Regions from separate parts of the Peribacillus sp. NPDC096540 genome, predicted to be linked through region 2. Evidence: riboswitches for the same ligand, from Rfam matches in the RefSeq annotation. Region 2 holds a riboswitch; each other region holds the start of a gene.
The links. A riboswitch is a leader RNA that binds a small molecule or an ion and turns the genes downstream of it on or off. The one in region 2 is predicted to bind S-adenosylmethionine.

Region 1: another riboswitch for S-adenosylmethionine. It lies ahead of mtnW (2,3-diketo-5-methylthiopentyl-1-phosphate enolase); the one in region 2 lies ahead of ACQKMR_RS20090 (Na+/H+ antiporter NhaC family protein).
Region 3: another riboswitch for S-adenosylmethionine. It lies ahead of ACQKMR_RS23040 (methionine biosynthesis PLP-dependent protein); the one in region 2 lies ahead of ACQKMR_RS20090 (Na+/H+ antiporter NhaC family protein).

The regions. Positions count from the first base shown of each region.
Region 1 is NZ_JBNNTG010000013.1:44,053-50,651, reverse strand. Features, by position in the region: gene ACQKMR_RS13410 (hypothetical protein) at 1-278, opposite strand, end outside; gene ACQKMR_RS13405 (DNA alkylation repair protein) at 392-667, shown strand; gene ACQKMR_RS13400 (hypothetical protein) at 675-842, opposite strand; gene ACQKMR_RS13395 (CobW family GTP-binding protein) at 907-1,833, opposite strand; gene ACQKMR_RS13390 (cupin domain-containing protein) at 1,958-2,491, opposite strand; gene ACQKMR_RS13385 (methylthioribulose 1-phosphate dehydratase) at 2,516-3,148, opposite strand; gene ACQKMR_RS13380 (2-hydroxy-3-keto-5-methylthiopentenyl-1-phosphate phosphatase) at 3,145-3,804, opposite strand; gene mtnW (2,3-diketo-5-methylthiopentyl-1-phosphate enolase) at 3,811-5,043, opposite strand; SAM riboswitch class I at 5,224-5,376, opposite strand; gene ACQKMR_RS13370 (pyridoxal phosphate-dependent aminotransferase) at 5,502-6,599, opposite strand, start outside.
Region 2 is NZ_JBNNTG010000026.1:57,893-64,491, forward strand. Features, by position in the region: gene ACQKMR_RS20060 (LysR family transcriptional regulator substrate-binding protein) at 125-673, opposite strand; gene ACQKMR_RS20065 (LysR family transcriptional regulator) at 797-997, opposite strand; partial or broken gene hutG (formimidoylglutamase) at 1,264-2,076, shown strand; gene gltS (sodium/glutamate symporter) at 2,106-3,311, shown strand; gene ACQKMR_RS20080 (hypothetical protein) at 3,593-3,748, shown strand; gene ACQKMR_RS20085 (SOS response-associated peptidase) at 3,809-4,480, shown strand; SAM riboswitch class I at 4,824-4,931, shown strand; gene ACQKMR_RS20090 (Na+/H+ antiporter NhaC family protein) at 5,124-6,419, shown strand.
Region 3 is NZ_JBNNTG010000035.1:1,240-7,838, reverse strand. Features, by position in the region: gene ACQKMR_RS23065 (penicillin acylase family protein) at 1-197, opposite strand, end outside; gene ACQKMR_RS23060 (PucR family transcriptional regulator) at 852-1,739, shown strand; gene ACQKMR_RS23055 (ABC transporter ATP-binding protein) at 1,872-3,017, shown strand; gene ACQKMR_RS23050 (hypothetical protein) at 3,095-3,337, opposite strand; gene fumC (class II fumarate hydratase) at 3,447-4,829, opposite strand; SAM riboswitch class I at 5,189-5,302, shown strand; gene ACQKMR_RS23040 (methionine biosynthesis PLP-dependent protein) at 5,388-6,500, shown strand; gene metC (cystathionine beta-lyase) at 6,497-6,599, shown strand, end outside.

The sequences.
Region 1 (6,599 bases), on a different contig from region 2:
TACTTCGAAGAGGAGAGCCTTTCCAGTTCCGTGACATAGACCATAACGATTGCGTTCTTTTTCTCATCAGAAAGCGAAGATTCCATCACCCGTTTAATACTGAGGTAAAACTTTTCAAGTATTGGTTTTCGGGCACGAGGATGGGCATTCTCATCTAAAAGTTCACGACGAATAAGTTCTGTTAGCACTTTTCCCCCTTCCCCATTCGTTATCTTCCGATTATTCCAGACACTAATATACGCTTCCAATAATGCTTCATTCATGACCGTTTCTTTCATAAAATTATCCCTTCCATCCATTACTAATTTATACATATTAAGAATCATTTTCGTAAAGACTATCATTTATATTACGATTTCACTTTTAAAAATTCAAAAAAGGAGTGAGTATAATGTCTCAAGTATACCGCTGTCCAAATTGCAGGACAAATAAATCTCGCTTCAATCTCATTCAGCAAATACCAACACCTGTTAAAAAGGATCCGCAATCCGGTGAGATTATTGAACAATACTCGAATGATTCTCTTCAGCCATTCCATCTAGCTTATAATGGTCCTGAAGTTCGTGTGCAATGTGCTGCATGTGGGTTAATTGAAGATGAGAAAACATTTGCAGCCTTTGGTGGGCTGCAGCAATTAAAATGGTCAGACCCGATTAATGGGGTCTGACCATTTTTCAATCTTTTCCGGCAGCCATTTTGGCCCGGTCAATGGCAATTGGAATAGCTTTTCCGTCCTCATAGCCTTCATTGAGTAAGGCATTCGCAATCTGAATTGCTTTTTCCCGGACATCTTTATCAAGATTTTTCATTGAATCAGGGTACTCGTTTTTATTCCATGGCACCTTATACCGCCTCCTTGAACAGAAAGTTACCTTTCTTTTCCCGTCTTTAATTGGCGGTAAACGATTAATGGCCTGCTTTTACTTCCAAAGCTTTTAACTGACTGATCATCATTTCTTTATCCAATTTTTCACCGATAATTACGATATTTAATGGCATTTTTATCATTTCATTCATATACATTGGCATTCCGTAAGAGTATTGAAATAAATGTGGGTACTGTGAATGTGTGAAAGAAATGTATCCTTTCATTCGATAGACCGTTTCTGGAAGTGCCCTAAGCCAATCTTCAAAGTCGGTTTGTGCCACTGTCCCTTCAAAAGTATGAACAATGGCCGTTAAATGTAAATGGCTGTGGACACCAAGTTTTTGATGGACTTTAGGCTGTTTCCTTTGCATATGTTGCAGAGATATCAAGGAAACGGCTGCATACTCTGTCAATAAACTTACAGCTTCAGGATTCAGCCCTTGAATGGAATAAATAAGCTGGGCAGCCTCCATTTCGCTTACTAGATCCGCTTTGTTTAATAAAATGAAATCCGCATGATGGATTTGCTCAGCAAGCAACCGGCGAAGCTGTGGAGAAAGCTCATCTCGGTCGCGCCACCTCAACAAGTCAACGACTGTTATAATCCCTTTATATTCCAGGTTTTTCGCGAATAGCGGTGACATAATTCCATCAAGCACTTCAACTGGATGTGCAGCACCTGTTGTTTCAATATAAACGGCGTCTAAATCATTTTCCGTCAACAATTCATGCAGCTGAACCTCGAGCTTATCCTGAATTGTACAACAGATACAACCGTCAAACAGCTCCTTCAGAGGTACGTCATCACCAATCAAACCGCTGTCTACTGATACACTGCCGAGCTCATTTAATAGCACGGCCACTTTTCTACCCGCTTCACTTTCCTGCTTTAATATATTTCGAAGAAGCGTCGTTTTCCCGCTGCCGAGAAAACCTCCTAATATGTACACTTCGGTTGTTTTCATTCGTATCTGCTCCTATAGTCCAGCTAAATTTAATTCCGTTAAATTTTATCATACTTGCCCTTTTAAAGCACTCGCCAAGGCCACATAAAAAAACCAGCCTGAAAGCTGGTTTTTCTCGATTGATTTATGCTTGAACTTCGTCTTTTTCGTAAATTGGAACCCAACCTGCTGCTGTTACGAAGATCCGGACAGCTACAGTTTTTCTATCTTCTGCTAACGTGAAATAATGACGCGTCGATTCTGGTACACTAATCAAATCTCCAGGATTCAGTCGTACATCAAACCATTTTTGTTCACTGCCTTCAATAGCAAAGATACTAGTTCCACCGGCTATAAAACGTACTTCATCATCTTCATGATGATGTTCCTGCTTAAAGTTTTCAAGCATTTGATCCAAGTTTGGGTTAGCATCGGATAGTGTGATGATATCATGTGCTTTATATCCGCGCCTTTCAGAAATCTCTTCAATTTCTGATTTGAATGTTACAAGAATTGCATCTTTTTCGGCTTCAGTTAGATCATATTTTTCTACCAGATGAGACGGTAATTTCGAAATATCCCATTGTTCGTATATAACGCCTTGTGTTTCTAAAAATTTTTTTACCTGTTCACTGTTTTCAATAACCTCATTTGTTTCATGGAATCTAATTGTAGCCATTACCTATTCCTCCTCTTTGAGTTTTTATCTTACCGAACCTGTAGATAATGCCTGTTGCTGATTTAGCAACAGTTGGTATTGAAACAAAAATTCACATGCTTCTAGAATTTTTTTTGCTTCAAGTCCACTTTTCCCCCAAACAGTGATCCCGTGATTGCGAATAAGCACGGCTCCTGAGTCTTCTTCGACATGAGGCTTGAACTTTTCAGTTAACAGAGGGATGTCAACGTGATTGTAGATTATTGGAATCCTCAGCTCTGCCTCTTCATTCCATCGCCCTGTCGCTTTAATAATTTCATGATTACGGAAAGTCACTTCCCCTTCATCTCCATATAATTCAGAAATCACATTATTTTCTACTGTATGAACATGAAGTACACAGTTCGCATTGGTTCTCTCGTAAATCACTGTATGAAGCTGAGTTTCCGCAGATGGCCTTAGCTCTGTTTTCTCAACTGGAATTCCTTTTAGGTCTACTAGTAAAAAGTCCGCATCTGTTTGCTTCCGTTTATCCTTACCACTTGCCGTAATATAAAAGGAACTGCTTTTAGTCTCGCGAATGGATAAATTCCCACTCGTCCCCATAAACCAATCCCGTTCGGCAAGTTCAGCCTTAATTTCCGCTAATTCCTGCCACTCTTTTGTATGGTTCTTCATGCTTTTACCTCCATCTGCTGTTTTAAAATGTGCATCACATCATAAAACGTTTCAAATCCTTGATGGGGAATCTCTTCTGTTCTGCATCTCTCAAGCAGTATGTCACGGGCGATAACAAAATCAGCCTGCTTTGCCGCTTCAAAATCAGTCACCGAATCTCCAATAACAATTTTATAATCATCTGCTTCTGTAATTTCCCTCATAATGGATGGCTTACAACAACCGCAATCCTTGTTACAATGTTCATCACAAATATGCGGCCACTCAATTAAGATCTTTTCCTGATTGAAATAGGCTCTGTTACAATAAACACAATCTGAAGGCAAGATATCATTTAAAAGCGGTTCAATAAAAAAGTCCATACCGCCGCTTACAATATACAAAGGTATGTTCGCTTGTTTTGTAAAATCCACAAATTCGTTGAATCCTGGGCGAATGCCTGCTGTTTCCTTCACATATTGAATAATGTCGTCCTTTAAGCTACTGTCAAGCAGGGAAAACATTTCCCCAACTCCTGTAGATATGCTGATTTTTTGCTGAAGAACACCGTCTTTTAGCTCTTCCCATCCCGGAGGTGCAAATTTTTTCATGATAGAGATGATATTATCTGAGTTAGTAATTGTTCCGTCAAAATCACAAAAAATTATCGGTTTCATTATTCCTTACAAGCCTCCCCATAACTCAAGTGCTTTGCTTAGTGCTTCTTCTTCATAAGCCGCATCAGATAATTTCTTGCCTGTAAGAACAGCTTCTACAGCAGAACGGAAAGCCTTTGCCCCGCCCATTGCTCCGTCGGGATGTCCATGGATTCCACCGCCTGCATTAATTACGCTGTCCGTTCCAAAATCCTTTATTAGATTAGGAACCATCCCGGGATGAATACCTGCAGAAGGAACCGGGAAAGCCTTTTTCCATGACAGCTCATCTTTCGTTAAAGCTTCAGCAATCGCTAATGTTTCCTCTTTTTCAAGTGCCACATTTCCATATGGTGAAGGGAATAGGGATAAATCCGCACCTGATAGTCTTACTAATTTTCCAAGCAATAACGAGTAGCTGACACCATAAAATGACGATGACGCTAATGCTCCGCTGTATGCAGGGTGGGCCATAATCGGAAGATTGATACGATCGTGTTCACGCAAAGCTTGAAGTACATCCAATCCATATGTATGAACGTTAAATAATAAGGCATCGGCTCCTGCTTCTGCTGCACGCTCTGCCTTATCTAATAATTCAAATGTTTTCCCTGATAGATTGACAGCATATAAAGTTCGATGGCCTGTTGTTTCATAGACTTCTTTCAAAATTTTTCTGCCCGTTTTTATTCTATCAATGAATGGGGTCTGCTCCTGATCGAAGAGAATCTCGTCATCTTTTACCAGGTCGACTCCTCCTAATGCTTGTTGTTTTAGCTGCTCATTATGGAAGGAAAGATCCCGTCCTAATACCCCTTTAAAAATACTCATCACGAGAGGCCGGTCAAATACGTTAATCTTTTCTCTTATGCCTGTAATCCCAAATTGAGGTCCTTGAAAAGCATTGTGTATCTCACCGACAAAATCCAAGTCAATCAGCTTGATTTCCCCATCCAATGACAATTTACCGAATACTGTTGTGAGAATAGCCGGTAAGTCATTAGAAAAATTCCCCGACGGGTAGGCAATTTTTATCGTCGAACGGTACACCTTACGATTGAAATAACGGTTTGCTCTATCTTCTTCAGAAAGAGGGGTGACGGAAACAACACGCCCCTTATGTTTCTCCAACTGCTTCTGGACCAAATGAGGCAGGTCCGTCCATGTTCCTACTGTCAAACCTAAAGCAATGCTCTCGGCTTTTTTCTCATGCTCACCATTGAAATCATGAATTAAATAAGTAGCGATTATCTCGCTCATCAGATCACTCCTATTAAACGTTAGTAAAGTCTTGAAGTCAGTATTCTAATATCTAGCTTATACGGTTTCTATCCATTTTCCTGTTACCACGATAAATGGAGAAGGGAATCTTATCGATTGTAATCCATGATTGAAACAATAAAAGCCCCTTCATAAAGAAGAGGCTTTAAAAAAGCCATCTTCTTATCTCCCAGCTAATAGCTGCAAGAATTAGCACCGTGCCTTGTGGATTCCAAAAAAATCCGGCGAAGAATTCCGCCCCATTTCGCAATGGAATTACGGTCGGTTGCTGGGCTTCATAGGGCTAGTCCCTCCACCTGCTCATAATAAGAAAACGCTGATATATTTAAACTTCAAGTATCAAAAGATTAAGAATTTATTTTGTATTCTGACAGGTAATCCATACTTTGTCAATAAGTTTTCAATAATTTAACGGTAGCTAACTTGTAATCTTTTTCCTATTCTCCAAATATGTTCAATGCGCGAATCCGTTCAACCGCTTCTTGAAGCCGTTCTTCCGAAGTAAGTAACCCTACCCTAACATACCCTTCTCCAAATTCTCCGAATCCATTTCCGGCAGCAACAGCTACGTGAGCATGCGTTAATAAATAATCAGCAAAACTTTCAGAGGTGAAGCCTTCTGGAATCTTGAGCCATGCAAAGAAAGATGCTTTAGGAGCTTGGACATCCCAGCCGATGGATCGTAATCCATCAATAAAAACATTTCTGCGTCCTTCATATTTATTCACTAATTCTTCTACGCAACTCTGTGAATCCAGTAACGCACTTGCCGCTGCTTCTTGAATTGCTGGGAAAAGACTTACATAAAGATGGTCTTGCAAGAGTTCAAGAGCTTCGATGACACTTTTATTTCCAACAGCGAAGCCAACTCTCCACCCTGCCATATTATATGTTTTAGATAGAGTATATATTTCGATACCTACATCTTTTGCCCCCTCTGCTTGAAGGAAACTAATCGGTTTTTTCCCATCAAATCCAATCGCACCATATGCAAAATCGTGAACCACACAAATTGAATGTTCTTTCGCAAACGAGACGGTTTCCTCAAAAAAACCCACAGTTGCTGATGCTCCAGTTGGATTATTCGGATAGTTCAAGAACATCATTTTGGCTTTTTCAAGGGTTTCTGTATGTATTTCTCCATAATTCGGAAGATAATCATTTTCTTCTGTCAAAGGCATGATTTCTGTTTTTGCTTGGGCTAAAACTACACCAGATAGATAATCAGGATAGCCTGGATCAGGTACCAGAATTGTATCCCCAGGATTTAATAAACACTGTGGAAGTTCGACAAGTCCTGCCTTTCCACCAAATAGAATAGCCACTTCACTATTAGGGTCTAACTTGACACCATATTCACGTTCATAAAAGACAGTCGCAGCTTCTTTTAAGTATTGATGTCCTCGGAAAGGAGAATATTTATGATTTATTGTATTTTCTGCAGCAGTCTGCAATTTTTTCACGATATGCTCTGGCGTCGGCTGGTCAGGATTTCCCTGCCCTAAATTAATGACATCATGACCTTGCTCTGTAAT
Region 2 (6,599 bases):
CTTTAGAAAGATGTAAATAAGGAAATTGGGAAGTGAAATGGTCAGGACTAATGATATTCCCCTTGTGCATTGTGCAGAAGAGGAATATTTTTTTTGTGCATTTTTCAGTGAAGTTTTGCTTTTTTTAGTAGCCGTTCCTATCTCTCTCATTAAAAAAGCTATGTATCTCCTCAACTAACTTACATACCGCAGGTGACAGATATCGATCTTTCAAATAGGCCAGGTATACAGTCCTTTCCAAAAAATTCGAATCTATTGCACGAATTGCAGTATGGGTTGTTGCAACGGATTTTACATAGCTTTCCGGTAAAATTGTAACAGCAAGTCCTTCTTCTACCAAACTGCAAGCTGTTTCAAGTCTTTCTATTTCGTAAATAATATTGGGAAGTGCCTTTTCATTCTTGAATGCTTTTAAGATATCATCTCTTGTTTGAAATCCAGTTGTACTGATGATTAATTCTTTCTTTGCAAGGTCTTGGAAAGTGATAGACTCTTTTTCGTTTAATTCGTCATCTTTATGGACCAAAAGCACGAATTTTTCATTGTATAGGGGTGCAGACATGATTTCCTCGTTGTTAATTAGCTGATTCGTGATGGTGAAATGAACATTAAACCGATTTAACGATTCGATAACCTTTTCTTCCCCCAATATCTCCCTGACTTTGAAATGGATATTAGGATAATAATTTTAAAATTCCTGATAATCTTCGGGAACCAAATTTTGAATGATTCAATGGAACCTATAGATATTGTTCCACTTCCAACATGCTTCATCTCCTCAAGTTCCACTTGCAAATTATTGAATCTTCTTAACAAATCCACAGATCTCGTATAAAAAATCCCCCCTGCTTCTGCCCCCTTGAAAACTAACTTCTTTTTCTAATTTCATTATGGCATTACTTAAGGAAGGTTGAGATATATGCAGTATTTTGGCAGCTTTAGAGTAATGCTTTTCCTGGACAACGGTAGTGAAATAACTTAGTTGGCGAAGTTCCATATATCCTCCTTTCTATAGTTTAAAACTATAGATATATTAAAATTTTGTATTGGCAATTATATATTATCTCAATTATAATTTTTAAAAAAATATTTCAGAATTTTTTTAATAAAGGAGAAATTATGTATAATAAACCGATTTTAGAATATTGGAATGGAAGGGTTGATTCCTATTCTGAAATTGACAGCTTCAGGTACCACCAAAGAGTGCGTTTGTCACCGATTTCGGAATTAACCACCTCTTCCAAAGCATCCAGAACCTTTGGAATGATTGGCTTCAAATGTGATGAAGGCGTCAAAAGGAATAAAGGCAGGATTGGTGCTGCAGAGGGTCCTGATCATATAAGGCAGTCCTTGGCAAAATTACCATGTCATTTATCCCCTCAAACCGAGCTGGTGGATGCTGGAAATGTAATCTGTGAAGGTTCAGAGATGGAGGATGCCCAAGCTCAACTGGGATCAGCTGTTGCCCAGATATTGGAGAGTAAAGCGATTCCTATCATACTTGGCGGAGGACATGAAACCCTTTATGGTCATTATCTTGGGATAAGGAAATACGTTGGACCAAAGGCTAGATTGGGGATTATTAATATTGATGCTCACTTTGATATGAGGTCTTATGAAAAAGAAAGTTCATCAGGAACGATGTTTAAACAGATTTTGGACGAAGATCAAAGTTGTGGATATTTATGTGTCGGAATTCAGAAACAGGGAAATACGAAGTCCCTGTTTGAAACTGCTGAGAGGAGTTAGGTCGACTACATATTGGAAGAAGATTTGTCATTGAACGAAATGGATGAAACCAAGCAGCGGATTAATGAATTCGTTAAGAAAAATGACTTCATAATTCTTACATTATGTACTGAAGTTATTGATTCAGCCTACGCACCTGGAGTAAGTGCACCCTCTCAATTTGGACTGAATCCGAAATTGGTCCGTGCCATTATTAGGCATGTCGTATCAAACGAAAAGATCCTTTCCTTTGATAGCGCGGAAGTGAATCCTTCGTTGGACGAAAATAATAAAACCGTTACATTGGCAGCACATTTAATAAATGAGGTATTGCTGCATTTTAAATAATAAATTATACATCTGGGGGCAGACATATGATGAATCTGGAATTAAATCAAATCACGACTTTATTTCTCGCCGTATCACTGCTTTTGGCGGGTGGACTGTTAATTAGGAAGATCCCCATCCTAAAAAGGTTTTGCATACCGGCTCCAGTAGTGGGAGGATTATTGTTCGCGATACTTGTGACAATCTTTAGACAGGCTGGATTGATCAATTTAACATTGGATACTACTTTACAAAGCCTTTTCATGCTTACTTTCTTTACAACTGTAGGGTTAGGGGCAAGCTTTAAACTTGTTAAGCTAGGTGGGAAACTGCTCGTCATTTACTGGCTGGCTTGTGGCGCCCTGGCTCTTTTTCAGAGTATGATAGGAGTTTCACTTGCAACCGTACTTGATTTAGAGCCTTTATTAGGAGTAGTAATGGGCCCCATCTCGATGGAAGGAGGCCATGGGGCAGCTACTGCATTTGGCGGGACAATTGAAGATCTTGGGGTTAGTTCCGCTTTATCCATTGGACTTGCAGCAGCAACCTTTGGCTTGGTTGCAGGCGGGTTAGCTGGTGGTCCATCCGTTAAATATTTAATCACAAAGTATAAATTACAGCCATCCGAAGCTGATATTAATGATGAAGTGGCAGCAGCCGTGGAAGCGAACGCAGGTTCATTCAAAGGGATCAACGCCCAAAACTTCATGATCCAGATTCTGATCATAACATTCTGTATGGCAGCAGGTTCTTACTTAGGAGAGCTTTTCTCGAGTTCAACTGGTTTTGTTTTGCCAAGCTATGTAGGAGCAATGTTTGTAGCGGTTATCGTTAGAAATATTCTTGATGGTTTTAAAAGAGAAGCTGTCGATATGAAAAGCATCGATCTAATCGGAGACGTAACATTGGGAATTTTTCTATCTATGGCCTTAATGAGCATAAAACTATGGGAAGTGGCCGATTTGGCATTGCCGATGCTTCTAATTGTTTTCGTCCAGGTATTTTTCATAGTACTTCTTGGTACATTGGTATTATTCAGATTACTAGGTAAGAATTATGATGCAGCTGTCATGGTTGGTGGCTTTATCGGACATGGATTAGGGGCAACTCCCAACGCAATGGCAAATATGTCTGCCATTACAGGTCAATTTGGTCCTTCGAGAAGAGCGTTTCTTATCGTACCAATCGTAGGGGCATTCCTCATCGACCTTTTTGCTATCCCTATTATCATTACCAGTATAAATTTGTTGAAGTGAAAAACCTTCTAACTAGACTGCCTTTGAATTTATTCATGGACAGTCTTTTTTATCTATATGTTATTTTGAATGTAAATGGAAGATTACAAGCTTCCTTTACTATGAAATTAGGGTCTCGGATTGCTTCGGGTGATTAATCTTAAAGGTAATCAAGTTTATTGGAACCACTGTATAGACTCCTCATTAGTGGATTAACTACGACTCTGCTAAAGGTCAATAATGATACTTGTAGGTTTTTGGTTTATAATAACAATTATCAAGTCTTTTCAGGGGGTGAAACTTTGAATGAATATAATGTTACAGTTAAGAATGGCAGCACATTAATTCTGTCAGAAATTATTAAAGCTGAAGATGAAAGAGAAGTCCTTGGCACACTATTGATTACTAGCGAATTATTTAATCAACCTTTTACTGACATTAGGATTTTAGAACGCTAATTTGTTACTGATCTCTCCTTTTGTTACAATCATAATAAATCTGAAACAGTAGGCGATATTATGTGTGGGCGTTTCACCCTTTTCACTGACATTGAAGAAATAATTGACAGGTTTGATATTCAAGCGCCATTTAATGCCGAGTACCAATTCAGCTACAATATAGCACCATCTCACTCAGTCTTATCCGTTATTAATGACGGATCTATGAATCGACTTGGATATCTTCGGTGGGGACTCATTCCTTACTGGGCAAAAGATGAGAAAATCGGCTACAAGATGATTAATGCCCGAGCTGAAACTATTGCTGAGAAAACAAGTTTTAAGAATTCATATAAGAAGAAACGGTGTTTGATACTTGCCGACTCTTTTTATGAGTGGAAGAAGGCACCTGAACGTAAAATACCTATGCGAATAAAACTTAAGAATAATGCCCCATTTGGAATGGCTGGTCTCTGGGAATCATGGAAATCACCTGAAGGTATCACCATATATTCCTGCTCAGTTATTACCACTACTCCGAATGAGCTAATGGCTAGTATTCATGATCGAATGCCAGTTATTCTAAAACCTGAAGATGAAAAGACTTGGTTGGATCCTTCAATTAATGATACTGCATATCTGCAGCGATTCTTAAAATCATTTGATACTGAACAGATGGAAGCATTTGAGGTATCGACTGATGTGAACTCACCTAAAAATAATTCACCTAAGCTAATACATCAAATTTGCTGAGAGGTCAATAGACCTCTTTTAATTCTAGTTCCGTCCCAACAAATTACAATGTTTGGAATTTTATTCGAATAACAAGTAACTCATAATTGAAAAAAAACCTTATTTACTGCACATGTAAAAGTCTCTTTATAATAATTAAGGACCACATGTGAAATACTATTAAACTAAACCTTGCGAAAATACATAAAATGCTGTACTCTTATATTTGCTTTTCAATAAAGCTATCGATGTCACTTTCCGAGAGTGGACTCAAATAAACTTTGAGCGGTTTCGGCAAATTCCAGCCTGCTTCCTTTCTCGTAGACATCGTTACATTTGATAATAACATTATATAATTTAGATCTTCTTATCAAGAGAGACGGAGGGACTGGCCCGAAGATGTCTCGGCAGCAGACTTAATAGGAGTGCTGTGCCAAATCCAGCAGGCTAATTTTTGCCTGAAAGATAAGGAGGGTGTTTTTTATAAATTAAAAGACCTCTTCTTGTTGTTTAATAGAAGAGGTCTTTTTTATGCTGACAGTTTTTTTAGCTATAGCTTCCATGACTGGATAATATCATGTTCTTATTGGTGTTATTTGCGAAAATGTTAAAAGAATAAGGGCTGTGACACATGTCATGGGAAAAATAAAAAGAGGTGTTCATCATGAGTGCAAACAATAAAGGGAATCCCTGGGCATTGATCCCATTTGTCGTTTTTTTAATTTTATTTATAGGTTCCGGAATCATTACAAAAGATTTTTATTCATTTCCGGTGATTGTAGCGATTTCAATTGCTTCAGGAGCTGCATTGGTAATGAATCGGAAAGAGACTTTCAATCAAAAGGTTGAAATCTTCTGTAAAGGTGCCGGTGACTCCAATATTATGTTAATGGTTATCATTTTCCTTTTGGCCGGCGCTTTTTCCAAAGTTGCAAATGGCATGGGGGCAGTTGAATCAACGGTGAATCTTGCCTTATCAGTTTTTCCGCAAAATCTATTAATGGTAGGGATTTTCGTTATCGCTTGTTTTATTTCTCTATCTATGGGGACAAGCATGGGAACGATTGTAGCACTAGCACCTATAGGGGTGGGAATTAGTGAACAAACTGATATTTCGCTAGCCCTTTCAATGGCGGCCGTTATCGGTGGTTCGATGTTTGGTGACAACCTATCATTCATTTCAGATACGACAATCGCTGCAGTTCGGACGCAGGGAACGGAAATGAAGGATAAGTTTAAAGTGAATTTTTTCATTGTTTTACCTGCTGCCATCATCACATGTGTCATCCTTGGAATTTTAACAATGGGTGAACAAGCTGCCATATCTCAACATTCTTATAATTGGGTGAAGATTCTTCCATATCTTTGCGTGTTGATCACTGCATTGGCAGGCGTCAATGTGTTCCTGGTCCTATCCATCGGAATCGTATTTGCCGGAATTATCGGTTTGGCGGATGGAAGTTATCAACTGTTGGGGATCATTCAAAAAATGGGAGAAGGGATGGCGGGAATGTATGAAATCTCTTTCCTAGCTATTTTAATTGCAGGTATGGTATCTGTAATCAAACATAATGGTGGCATTGATTATCTTCTCCATCTCGTAACCCGAAATAGCAAATCAAAAAAAGGGGCTGAATTCAGCATTGCCGGGCTTGTTGGTTTGACGAACATTTCAACGGCAAATAACACGATTTCTATTATCATTGCCGGACCACTTGCCAAAAATATTGCTGAAAAGTATGGGATTGATCCACGCAAATCGGCGAGCTTGCTTGACGTTTTTGCCTGTTGCATCCAAGGATTAATTCCATATGGGGCACAACTGCTGGTTGCAGCGGGGGTAGCTCAGATTTCTCCTATAAGCATCTTGCCATATTCATATTACCCAATATTAATTGGCATTTGTGGAGTCATAGCCATTTTGATTGGTTTTCCGCGATTTTCAAGCGGGAGTAAATGAAGAAGAGAAACGTCCGTAATGATTCTCTTGAAAAAGTAGAAATGAAACGAAAAAGATTGCGCTCTGGATCATAAGATTCAGGGTGTTTTTTGTAATACAATAGACTCTAAAGCGGCCATTTTTTGTGAATCATATTAAATAATAGGTGGATATACTTAACTTTCATGATATCCGTTCAAT
Region 3 (6,599 bases), on a different contig from region 2:
AATAGACGATCCTTTGCCATAACATATCCATACGCTTCATATAAATCTTTTTTATTTTTAGCATATAAATGGGGTACTCCAAAATTATCACGCACTACTTTGACCCCTTCATTCTTATCCTCCCCAGCAAAAACTAGATTTTGAGGAAAAATGAAAACAAATAGAGTTATTACTGATATTAGCCACTTCGTCTTCATAATTGTATTTCCACCTCCACTTTTTCATAACACTTATATCACGAATCATAACCCTAACGTTATACTAATTCAAGTTATTATTTAAATATTTAGAATTTTAAGTAATATATTATTAGTTTTTATCATACTCTATCCAACTTTTGATCTAAATCCTTTTAGTTATGTGAGTATTCCTTTCATTCCAGCGAATACTTTATTATAGTAAAATAGCAAATCCCGAAGAATCAAAAGCTAAATTATCCTTATTATGAAATAAGAGAGGGATGAGAAAATAGCTCATAATATTCAGATAGGAAGCAATTCTCCAGTCTTCTTGACTGGTCAAAGAAGTTTTGCCGATAACTTGACCGCCTCTGAAATTTGAAACATTTATGAGGAATCATGTTTGAACAGCTGCAAGAAAATCAAAACAGTGTGTTTCACAACTTACATTAATAACAGCCACAACAGCCATCCGACCATTTTCACCGTGCCCACTTGGGTTTATTGATGTTATTTTATGTATAGAATAATTACTTCAAAAAAAACTAATAAAATAGCTTTAAAATTAATGTCCTTGTCCTATTGTTTTTCTAATAACTTGTAATACCATTGTTTCTTTTCCACTTTATTCTTTTTCGTTATAATGAGATAGAGAGAAAGAAGGTGAACACGATGCTTGAAAATCTTAAACAAAAATTCCCGAACGCTCTTACCAATAAACAAGATACGAAGAACATTACTGCATATATTTGGTTTGAAGACTATATTGGAAGCACAATTGGTATTCCCCGTTCAGAAATTTCGACTGAGGAAATCCGTTTGTTGGAACTACTCTTTGCTCCTTCATTACTCCAAAATAAAATCACCACGTTTCCTCACTCACCATGGAATACTTTTTTATTCGAATCAAATGCATCCTTGCCTTTAACAAGCTGGGAGAATGTTCGTTTTATCCACTTTAAACTGACACATGCTGATTTTTCACACTCCCATTTCGAAAATGCCTTCCTCGCATTTGTCCCAAAGGATGCAGTCTTGATATGGGAAAATGAAACGGCAGGTATTTTAATTGAAACAGAGACAGATGAGTCATTATCAAAAAAAGAACTGCTTGCTATTTCATCCACGCTTGAGAGTGATTTTTATGTTAAGACTCGAATGTTTTCCGGTCGCTTTCACTCTGTAAACCATGAACTTCAATATCACAGACAGCAGGAGAAAAAGTGTTTTGACTTGGCACAATTGCATTTGCCGGATTTAAAGGTAACTGATTTGGCCGACATCATTCCTCACTCACTGATAATTGACCAATCTGCAACGAGTAAAACTTGGTATATCAATGAAATACTCGGCAAAACCATACAGGATACTGAACTAATTAAGACGATTAAAACGTATATTGAGTGCAATTCCAATGCAACCTATGCTGCAAAGCAGCTTTATATACATCGAAACAGCCTTCAATACAGAATAGATAAATTCACTGAAAAAACTGGACTCGATATTAGAAACTTTTCTCATGCCTTGGCTGCTTACTTAATTATTTTGCTGCATGATTAACTATTATTTGGAAAATCATCAAAGGGATTATTATCCTTTTTTGTGCAGTGTGCCTATACTTTTTTCCAATTTAATAGATTAGACTATAGATAATTAGTACAAGTAATTAGGAGTTTAAAAGGAGGATTTTTCATGGCAGAGTTAGTATTAGATCATATATTTAAGATTTATGATAAAAAAGTAACAGCTGTTAAAGATTTTAACCTTAGCGTGGCCGATAAAGAATTCATTGTTTTCGTGGGACCATCCGGTTGCGGAAAATCGACGACTCTACGGATGATTGCCGGACTTGAAGACATTTCCCAAGGAGATTTATATATAGACGGTAAGCGGGTCAATGATGTCCCACCGAAAGATCGTGATATTGCGATGGTTTTCCAGAACTACGCCTTATATCCTCATATGTCCGTCTATGACAATATGGCATTTGGATTAAAGCTCCGTAAAACGCCAAAAATGGAAATCAAGCAGCGGGTCAATGACGCAGCAAAAATTCTTGGTCTCGAAGACCTTTTAAATAGGAAGCCGAAAGCCCTTTCAGGTGGGCAGCGCCAGCGTGTGGCACTCGGCCGTGCAATAGTACGAGACGCAAAAGTTTTTTTAATGGATGAACCATTATCAAATCTTGACGCCAAACTTAGGGTCCAAATGCGTGCTGAAATCGCAAAACTACATAAACGACTCAACACTACAACGATTTATGTTACTCATGACCAAACAGAAGCAATGACCATGGCCACACGACTTGTTGTTATGAAAGACGGTATAATTCAACAGGTCGGCGCACCAAAAGACGTATACGCGAAACCCGTGAATGTCTTCGTCGGTGGATTTATCGGATCACCAGCTATGAACTTCTTTACCGGAACATTAAAAGAGGGCATCATTAAAATTGGAGAACAAACACTTGAAGTACCCGAATTGAAAATGAATACGCTGCGTGATCAAGGCTATATCGGAAAAGACATTATTCTTGGCATCCGTCCGGAGGATTTTCATAACGAGGTAGCTTACATCATGGAGGCCCCAACCACTACATTCACGGCTCAAATCGATGTTGCCGAACTTATGGGAGCCGAGATTATGCTCTACTCGACATTCGCTGATCAAGACTTCGTCGCACGCGTAGATGCAAATCACATTATCCAAGCAGGTGATAATATCGAACTTGCCCTAGACATGAATAAAGCCCACTTCTTTGATAAAGAGTCCGAGCAGCGCATTTTTTCTGAAGAAGAATCACAGATGGAGAATGGTCTAAAGTTACCTTCATATTAAAATTCTATACACATAAAGACCCATTCACGGATGGGTCTTTATGTGTATATTCAACTAGGGTTGGAACTCTATTATATCTATTCCTGCACAAGTACCACTTCATCATGTCCACATTTAGAACATTTCATTATGTGTGGGCATTGATCGTTTTGGAGCGATTGCGGGTATCCATCATTTTGCTTAAGTGTGTCTATATCCATGTATGCACTGTATCCATCCGCATAATCCATGAATTTTCCTTTATCATCAAGATCACTGCCACATTCCGGGCAATTCATATGAATTTTTCTGAGGCCGTTGCAAAGCGGGCATAAAGCCATTGTATTCACTCCTGTTCTTGAAACTTATATATTCATTATTTGTTTATTCTATTGTTTTAACACTTTAAAACACCCTCCCTGAAAACAACGGGAGGGTGATCATAGGCAATTATTTATTAACCATGTTAGCAGGATCTACCCATGCTTTAAATTCATCCTCAGTCAAAAAATCCAATTTCAACGCTGCTTCTTTTAATGTAGAGTTGTCTTTGAATGCAGTTTTGGCAATTTTAGCTGCTTTTTCATAACCGATATGCGGGTTCAATGCTGTTACTAGCATAAGTGAACGGTCAACATTTTCTTTGATTTTATCTTCATTCGCTGTAATGCCTACCGCACAATTATTATTGAAAGAGTGAATGCCTTCTGTCAATAATTTAACAGTTTGTAGGAAGTTATAGATGATAACTGGTTTGAATACGTTCAATTCGAAGTTACCTTGGCTTGCTGCAAAGCCGATTGTAGCATCGTTACCAACGATTTGTGTAGCGATCATTGTCAGCGCTTCACTTTGTGTAGGATTGACTTTACCTGGCATGATAGAGCTGCCTGGCTCATTTTCAGGAATGGCGATTTCACCAATTCCGCTTCTTGGGCCGCTTGCCAACCATCTAACATCATTCGCAATTTTCATTAAGTCCGCTGCTAATGCTTTTAATGCACCATGAGCGTAAACAATTTCGTTATGACTTGTTAATGCATGGAACTTGTTATCCGATGTGACAAAAGAATGTCCTGTATCCGCCGCAATTTGTTTTGCAGAAAGTCCTGGAAATTCTTTTTTCGTATTGATCCCAGTACCTACAGCTGTACCTCCTAGTGCTAGATTCAACAGTTTTTGACTGCTTTCTTCAATCATCATCAAGTCTTTATCAAGCATAGCTTTCCAACCAGAGATTTCTTGGCCTAAAGTTAGTGGTGTTGCGTCTTGAAGATGTGTACGTCCAATTTTCACAAGGTCCCAGAATTCTTTTTCTTTTGCTGAAAAAGTATCACGAAGTACTTTAATCGCCGGTACTAATTTTTCAGCAACTTCCATATAGGCCGCAATATGCATAGCCGTTGGGAATGTGTCATTAGAGCTTTGCGCCTTGTTGACATCATCATTCGGGTGAAGTGTTTCGGATTCACCGTTTTCTTTTAACCATTCATTCCCTTTGTTAGCGACCACTTCATTCACGTTCATATTACTTTGCGTGCCGCTGCCTGTTTGCCAGACCACAAGTGGGAAATGTTCATCAAGTGTACCTTCCAGAATTTCGCCACAAATTTTAACGATGGCATTCTTTTTCACTTCTGAAAGATCACCAAGGTCATAGTTCACTTTAGCTGCCGCTTGCTTTACGTATGCAAACGCACGGACTAATTCAATCGGCATTTTTTCATTACCGATTTTGAAGTTGTTACGGCTTCTCTCGGTTTGTGCTCCCCAATACTTATCAGCAGGAACTTTCACTTCACCCATCGTATCTCGTTCGATTCTGTATTCCATGTGTTCTCCTCCTATGTTTGCACTATCCACCGAAAACCTTATGTATATGAAATGAATAATGACGTATTATATTTCTCTCTATATATTGTACAAACTTTATTATTTTAAAGCAAAAAAACAGAACAAAACCCTTCCTATTTTCCAGAGAAATCCATTTAATTAATCAAAGTCTTTAAAGAATCCCTACACCTTATACAATCGGTTTCCACATAATTTAGGGCTTTTTTATTGGACCAATCATGTTTTGACAACGCTAGTCCCAATTAACCAATAAAGGATTATCGAGCAATATTTTCCCAGAATGTTCTTGACAGTACTTTATATATATAGTAAATTCAAAAGAAATTGAATAATCTAAACTCTTATCGAGAGAGGTATAGGGAATGGCCCGATGACACCTCAGCAACCTTCATTTGTTTCAAACCAATGAAAAGGTGCTAATTCCACAAGTTTGTGAACTTGGAAGATAAGAAGAATGACTCGTACATACTTACCCAAGTCTTCTTCTTAAAGAAGACTTTTTTTTATTTTATAAAACACAAAGGAGCAGTGAAAACTATGTATAAAACAGAAACATATCTTGCTCAACTAGGTAATCGCAGTGAAACGGCGACAGGAACTGTCAATCCGCCGGTTTACTTTTCGACAGCTTTCCGCCACGAAGGAATTGGCCAATCAACTGGATTCGATTACACAAGGACAGGTAATCCAACACGTCAACTTTTAGAACAATCCATCGCCAACCTTGAAAGAGGTGACCAAGGATATGCCTGCAGTTCAGGAATGGCTGCCATTTCCACCATACTAGCCTTATTTAAATCAGGCGATGCATGGATAGTCAGCGAAGATCTATATGGTGGTACATATCGTTTGCTAGAACAAGGTTTTAAAAAATGGGGCTTACAGTGTGACTATGTAAACACTTGTTGTTTAGAGGATATTGAAAAAGCTATTACTCCTCAAACAAAAGCCATCTTTATCGAAACTCCTACTAACCCTCTAATGCAGCAAACAGATATTAGTGCTGTTGCCGCACTAGCCAAACAATTTAATTTACTGTTGATTGTTGATAACACTTTTTATACACCGCTTATACAGCAGCCTATCATGCTTGGAGCCGATATTGTGATCCATAGCGCTACAAAGTATCTCGGTGGTCATAATGATGTTCTGGCCGGACTAATCGTAGCAAAAGGCGAGGAATTATGTAATTCGCTTGCCTTCCATCATAATGGTACAGGAGCGGTATTGAGCCCGTTTGATTCATGGCTGTTAATGCGCGGAATGAAAACCCTGGCACTAAGGATGGAACGCCATGAAAAGAACGCCAAAATCCTTGTCGATTATTTATCCGAGCATGGATGTGTAACGGACGTCTTGTATCCGGGCAGAGGTGGTATGATTTCTTTCCGTATTATTGATGAAGCAGCGGTCAATCCATTTTTACAATCACTATCATTAATTTCATTTGCAGAAAGCCTTGGAGGCGTTGAAAGTTTCATCACCTATCCGGCTACACAAACACATGCCGATATACCTCTTGAAGTTAGGACAGCGAATGGGGTTTGTAATCGACTACTACGCTTCTCGGTTGGCATCGAAGACAGCGACGATTTAATTCAAGACCTGCAACAAGCATTTGCACATGTAAAAAGGGAGGCACTACGATGACAAATCATGATTTCAGTTTTGAAACCAAACTACTTCATAACCAGCATAAATTCGATCAGACAACAGGCGGTGTGAGCGTCCCTATTCAGCACGCTTCCA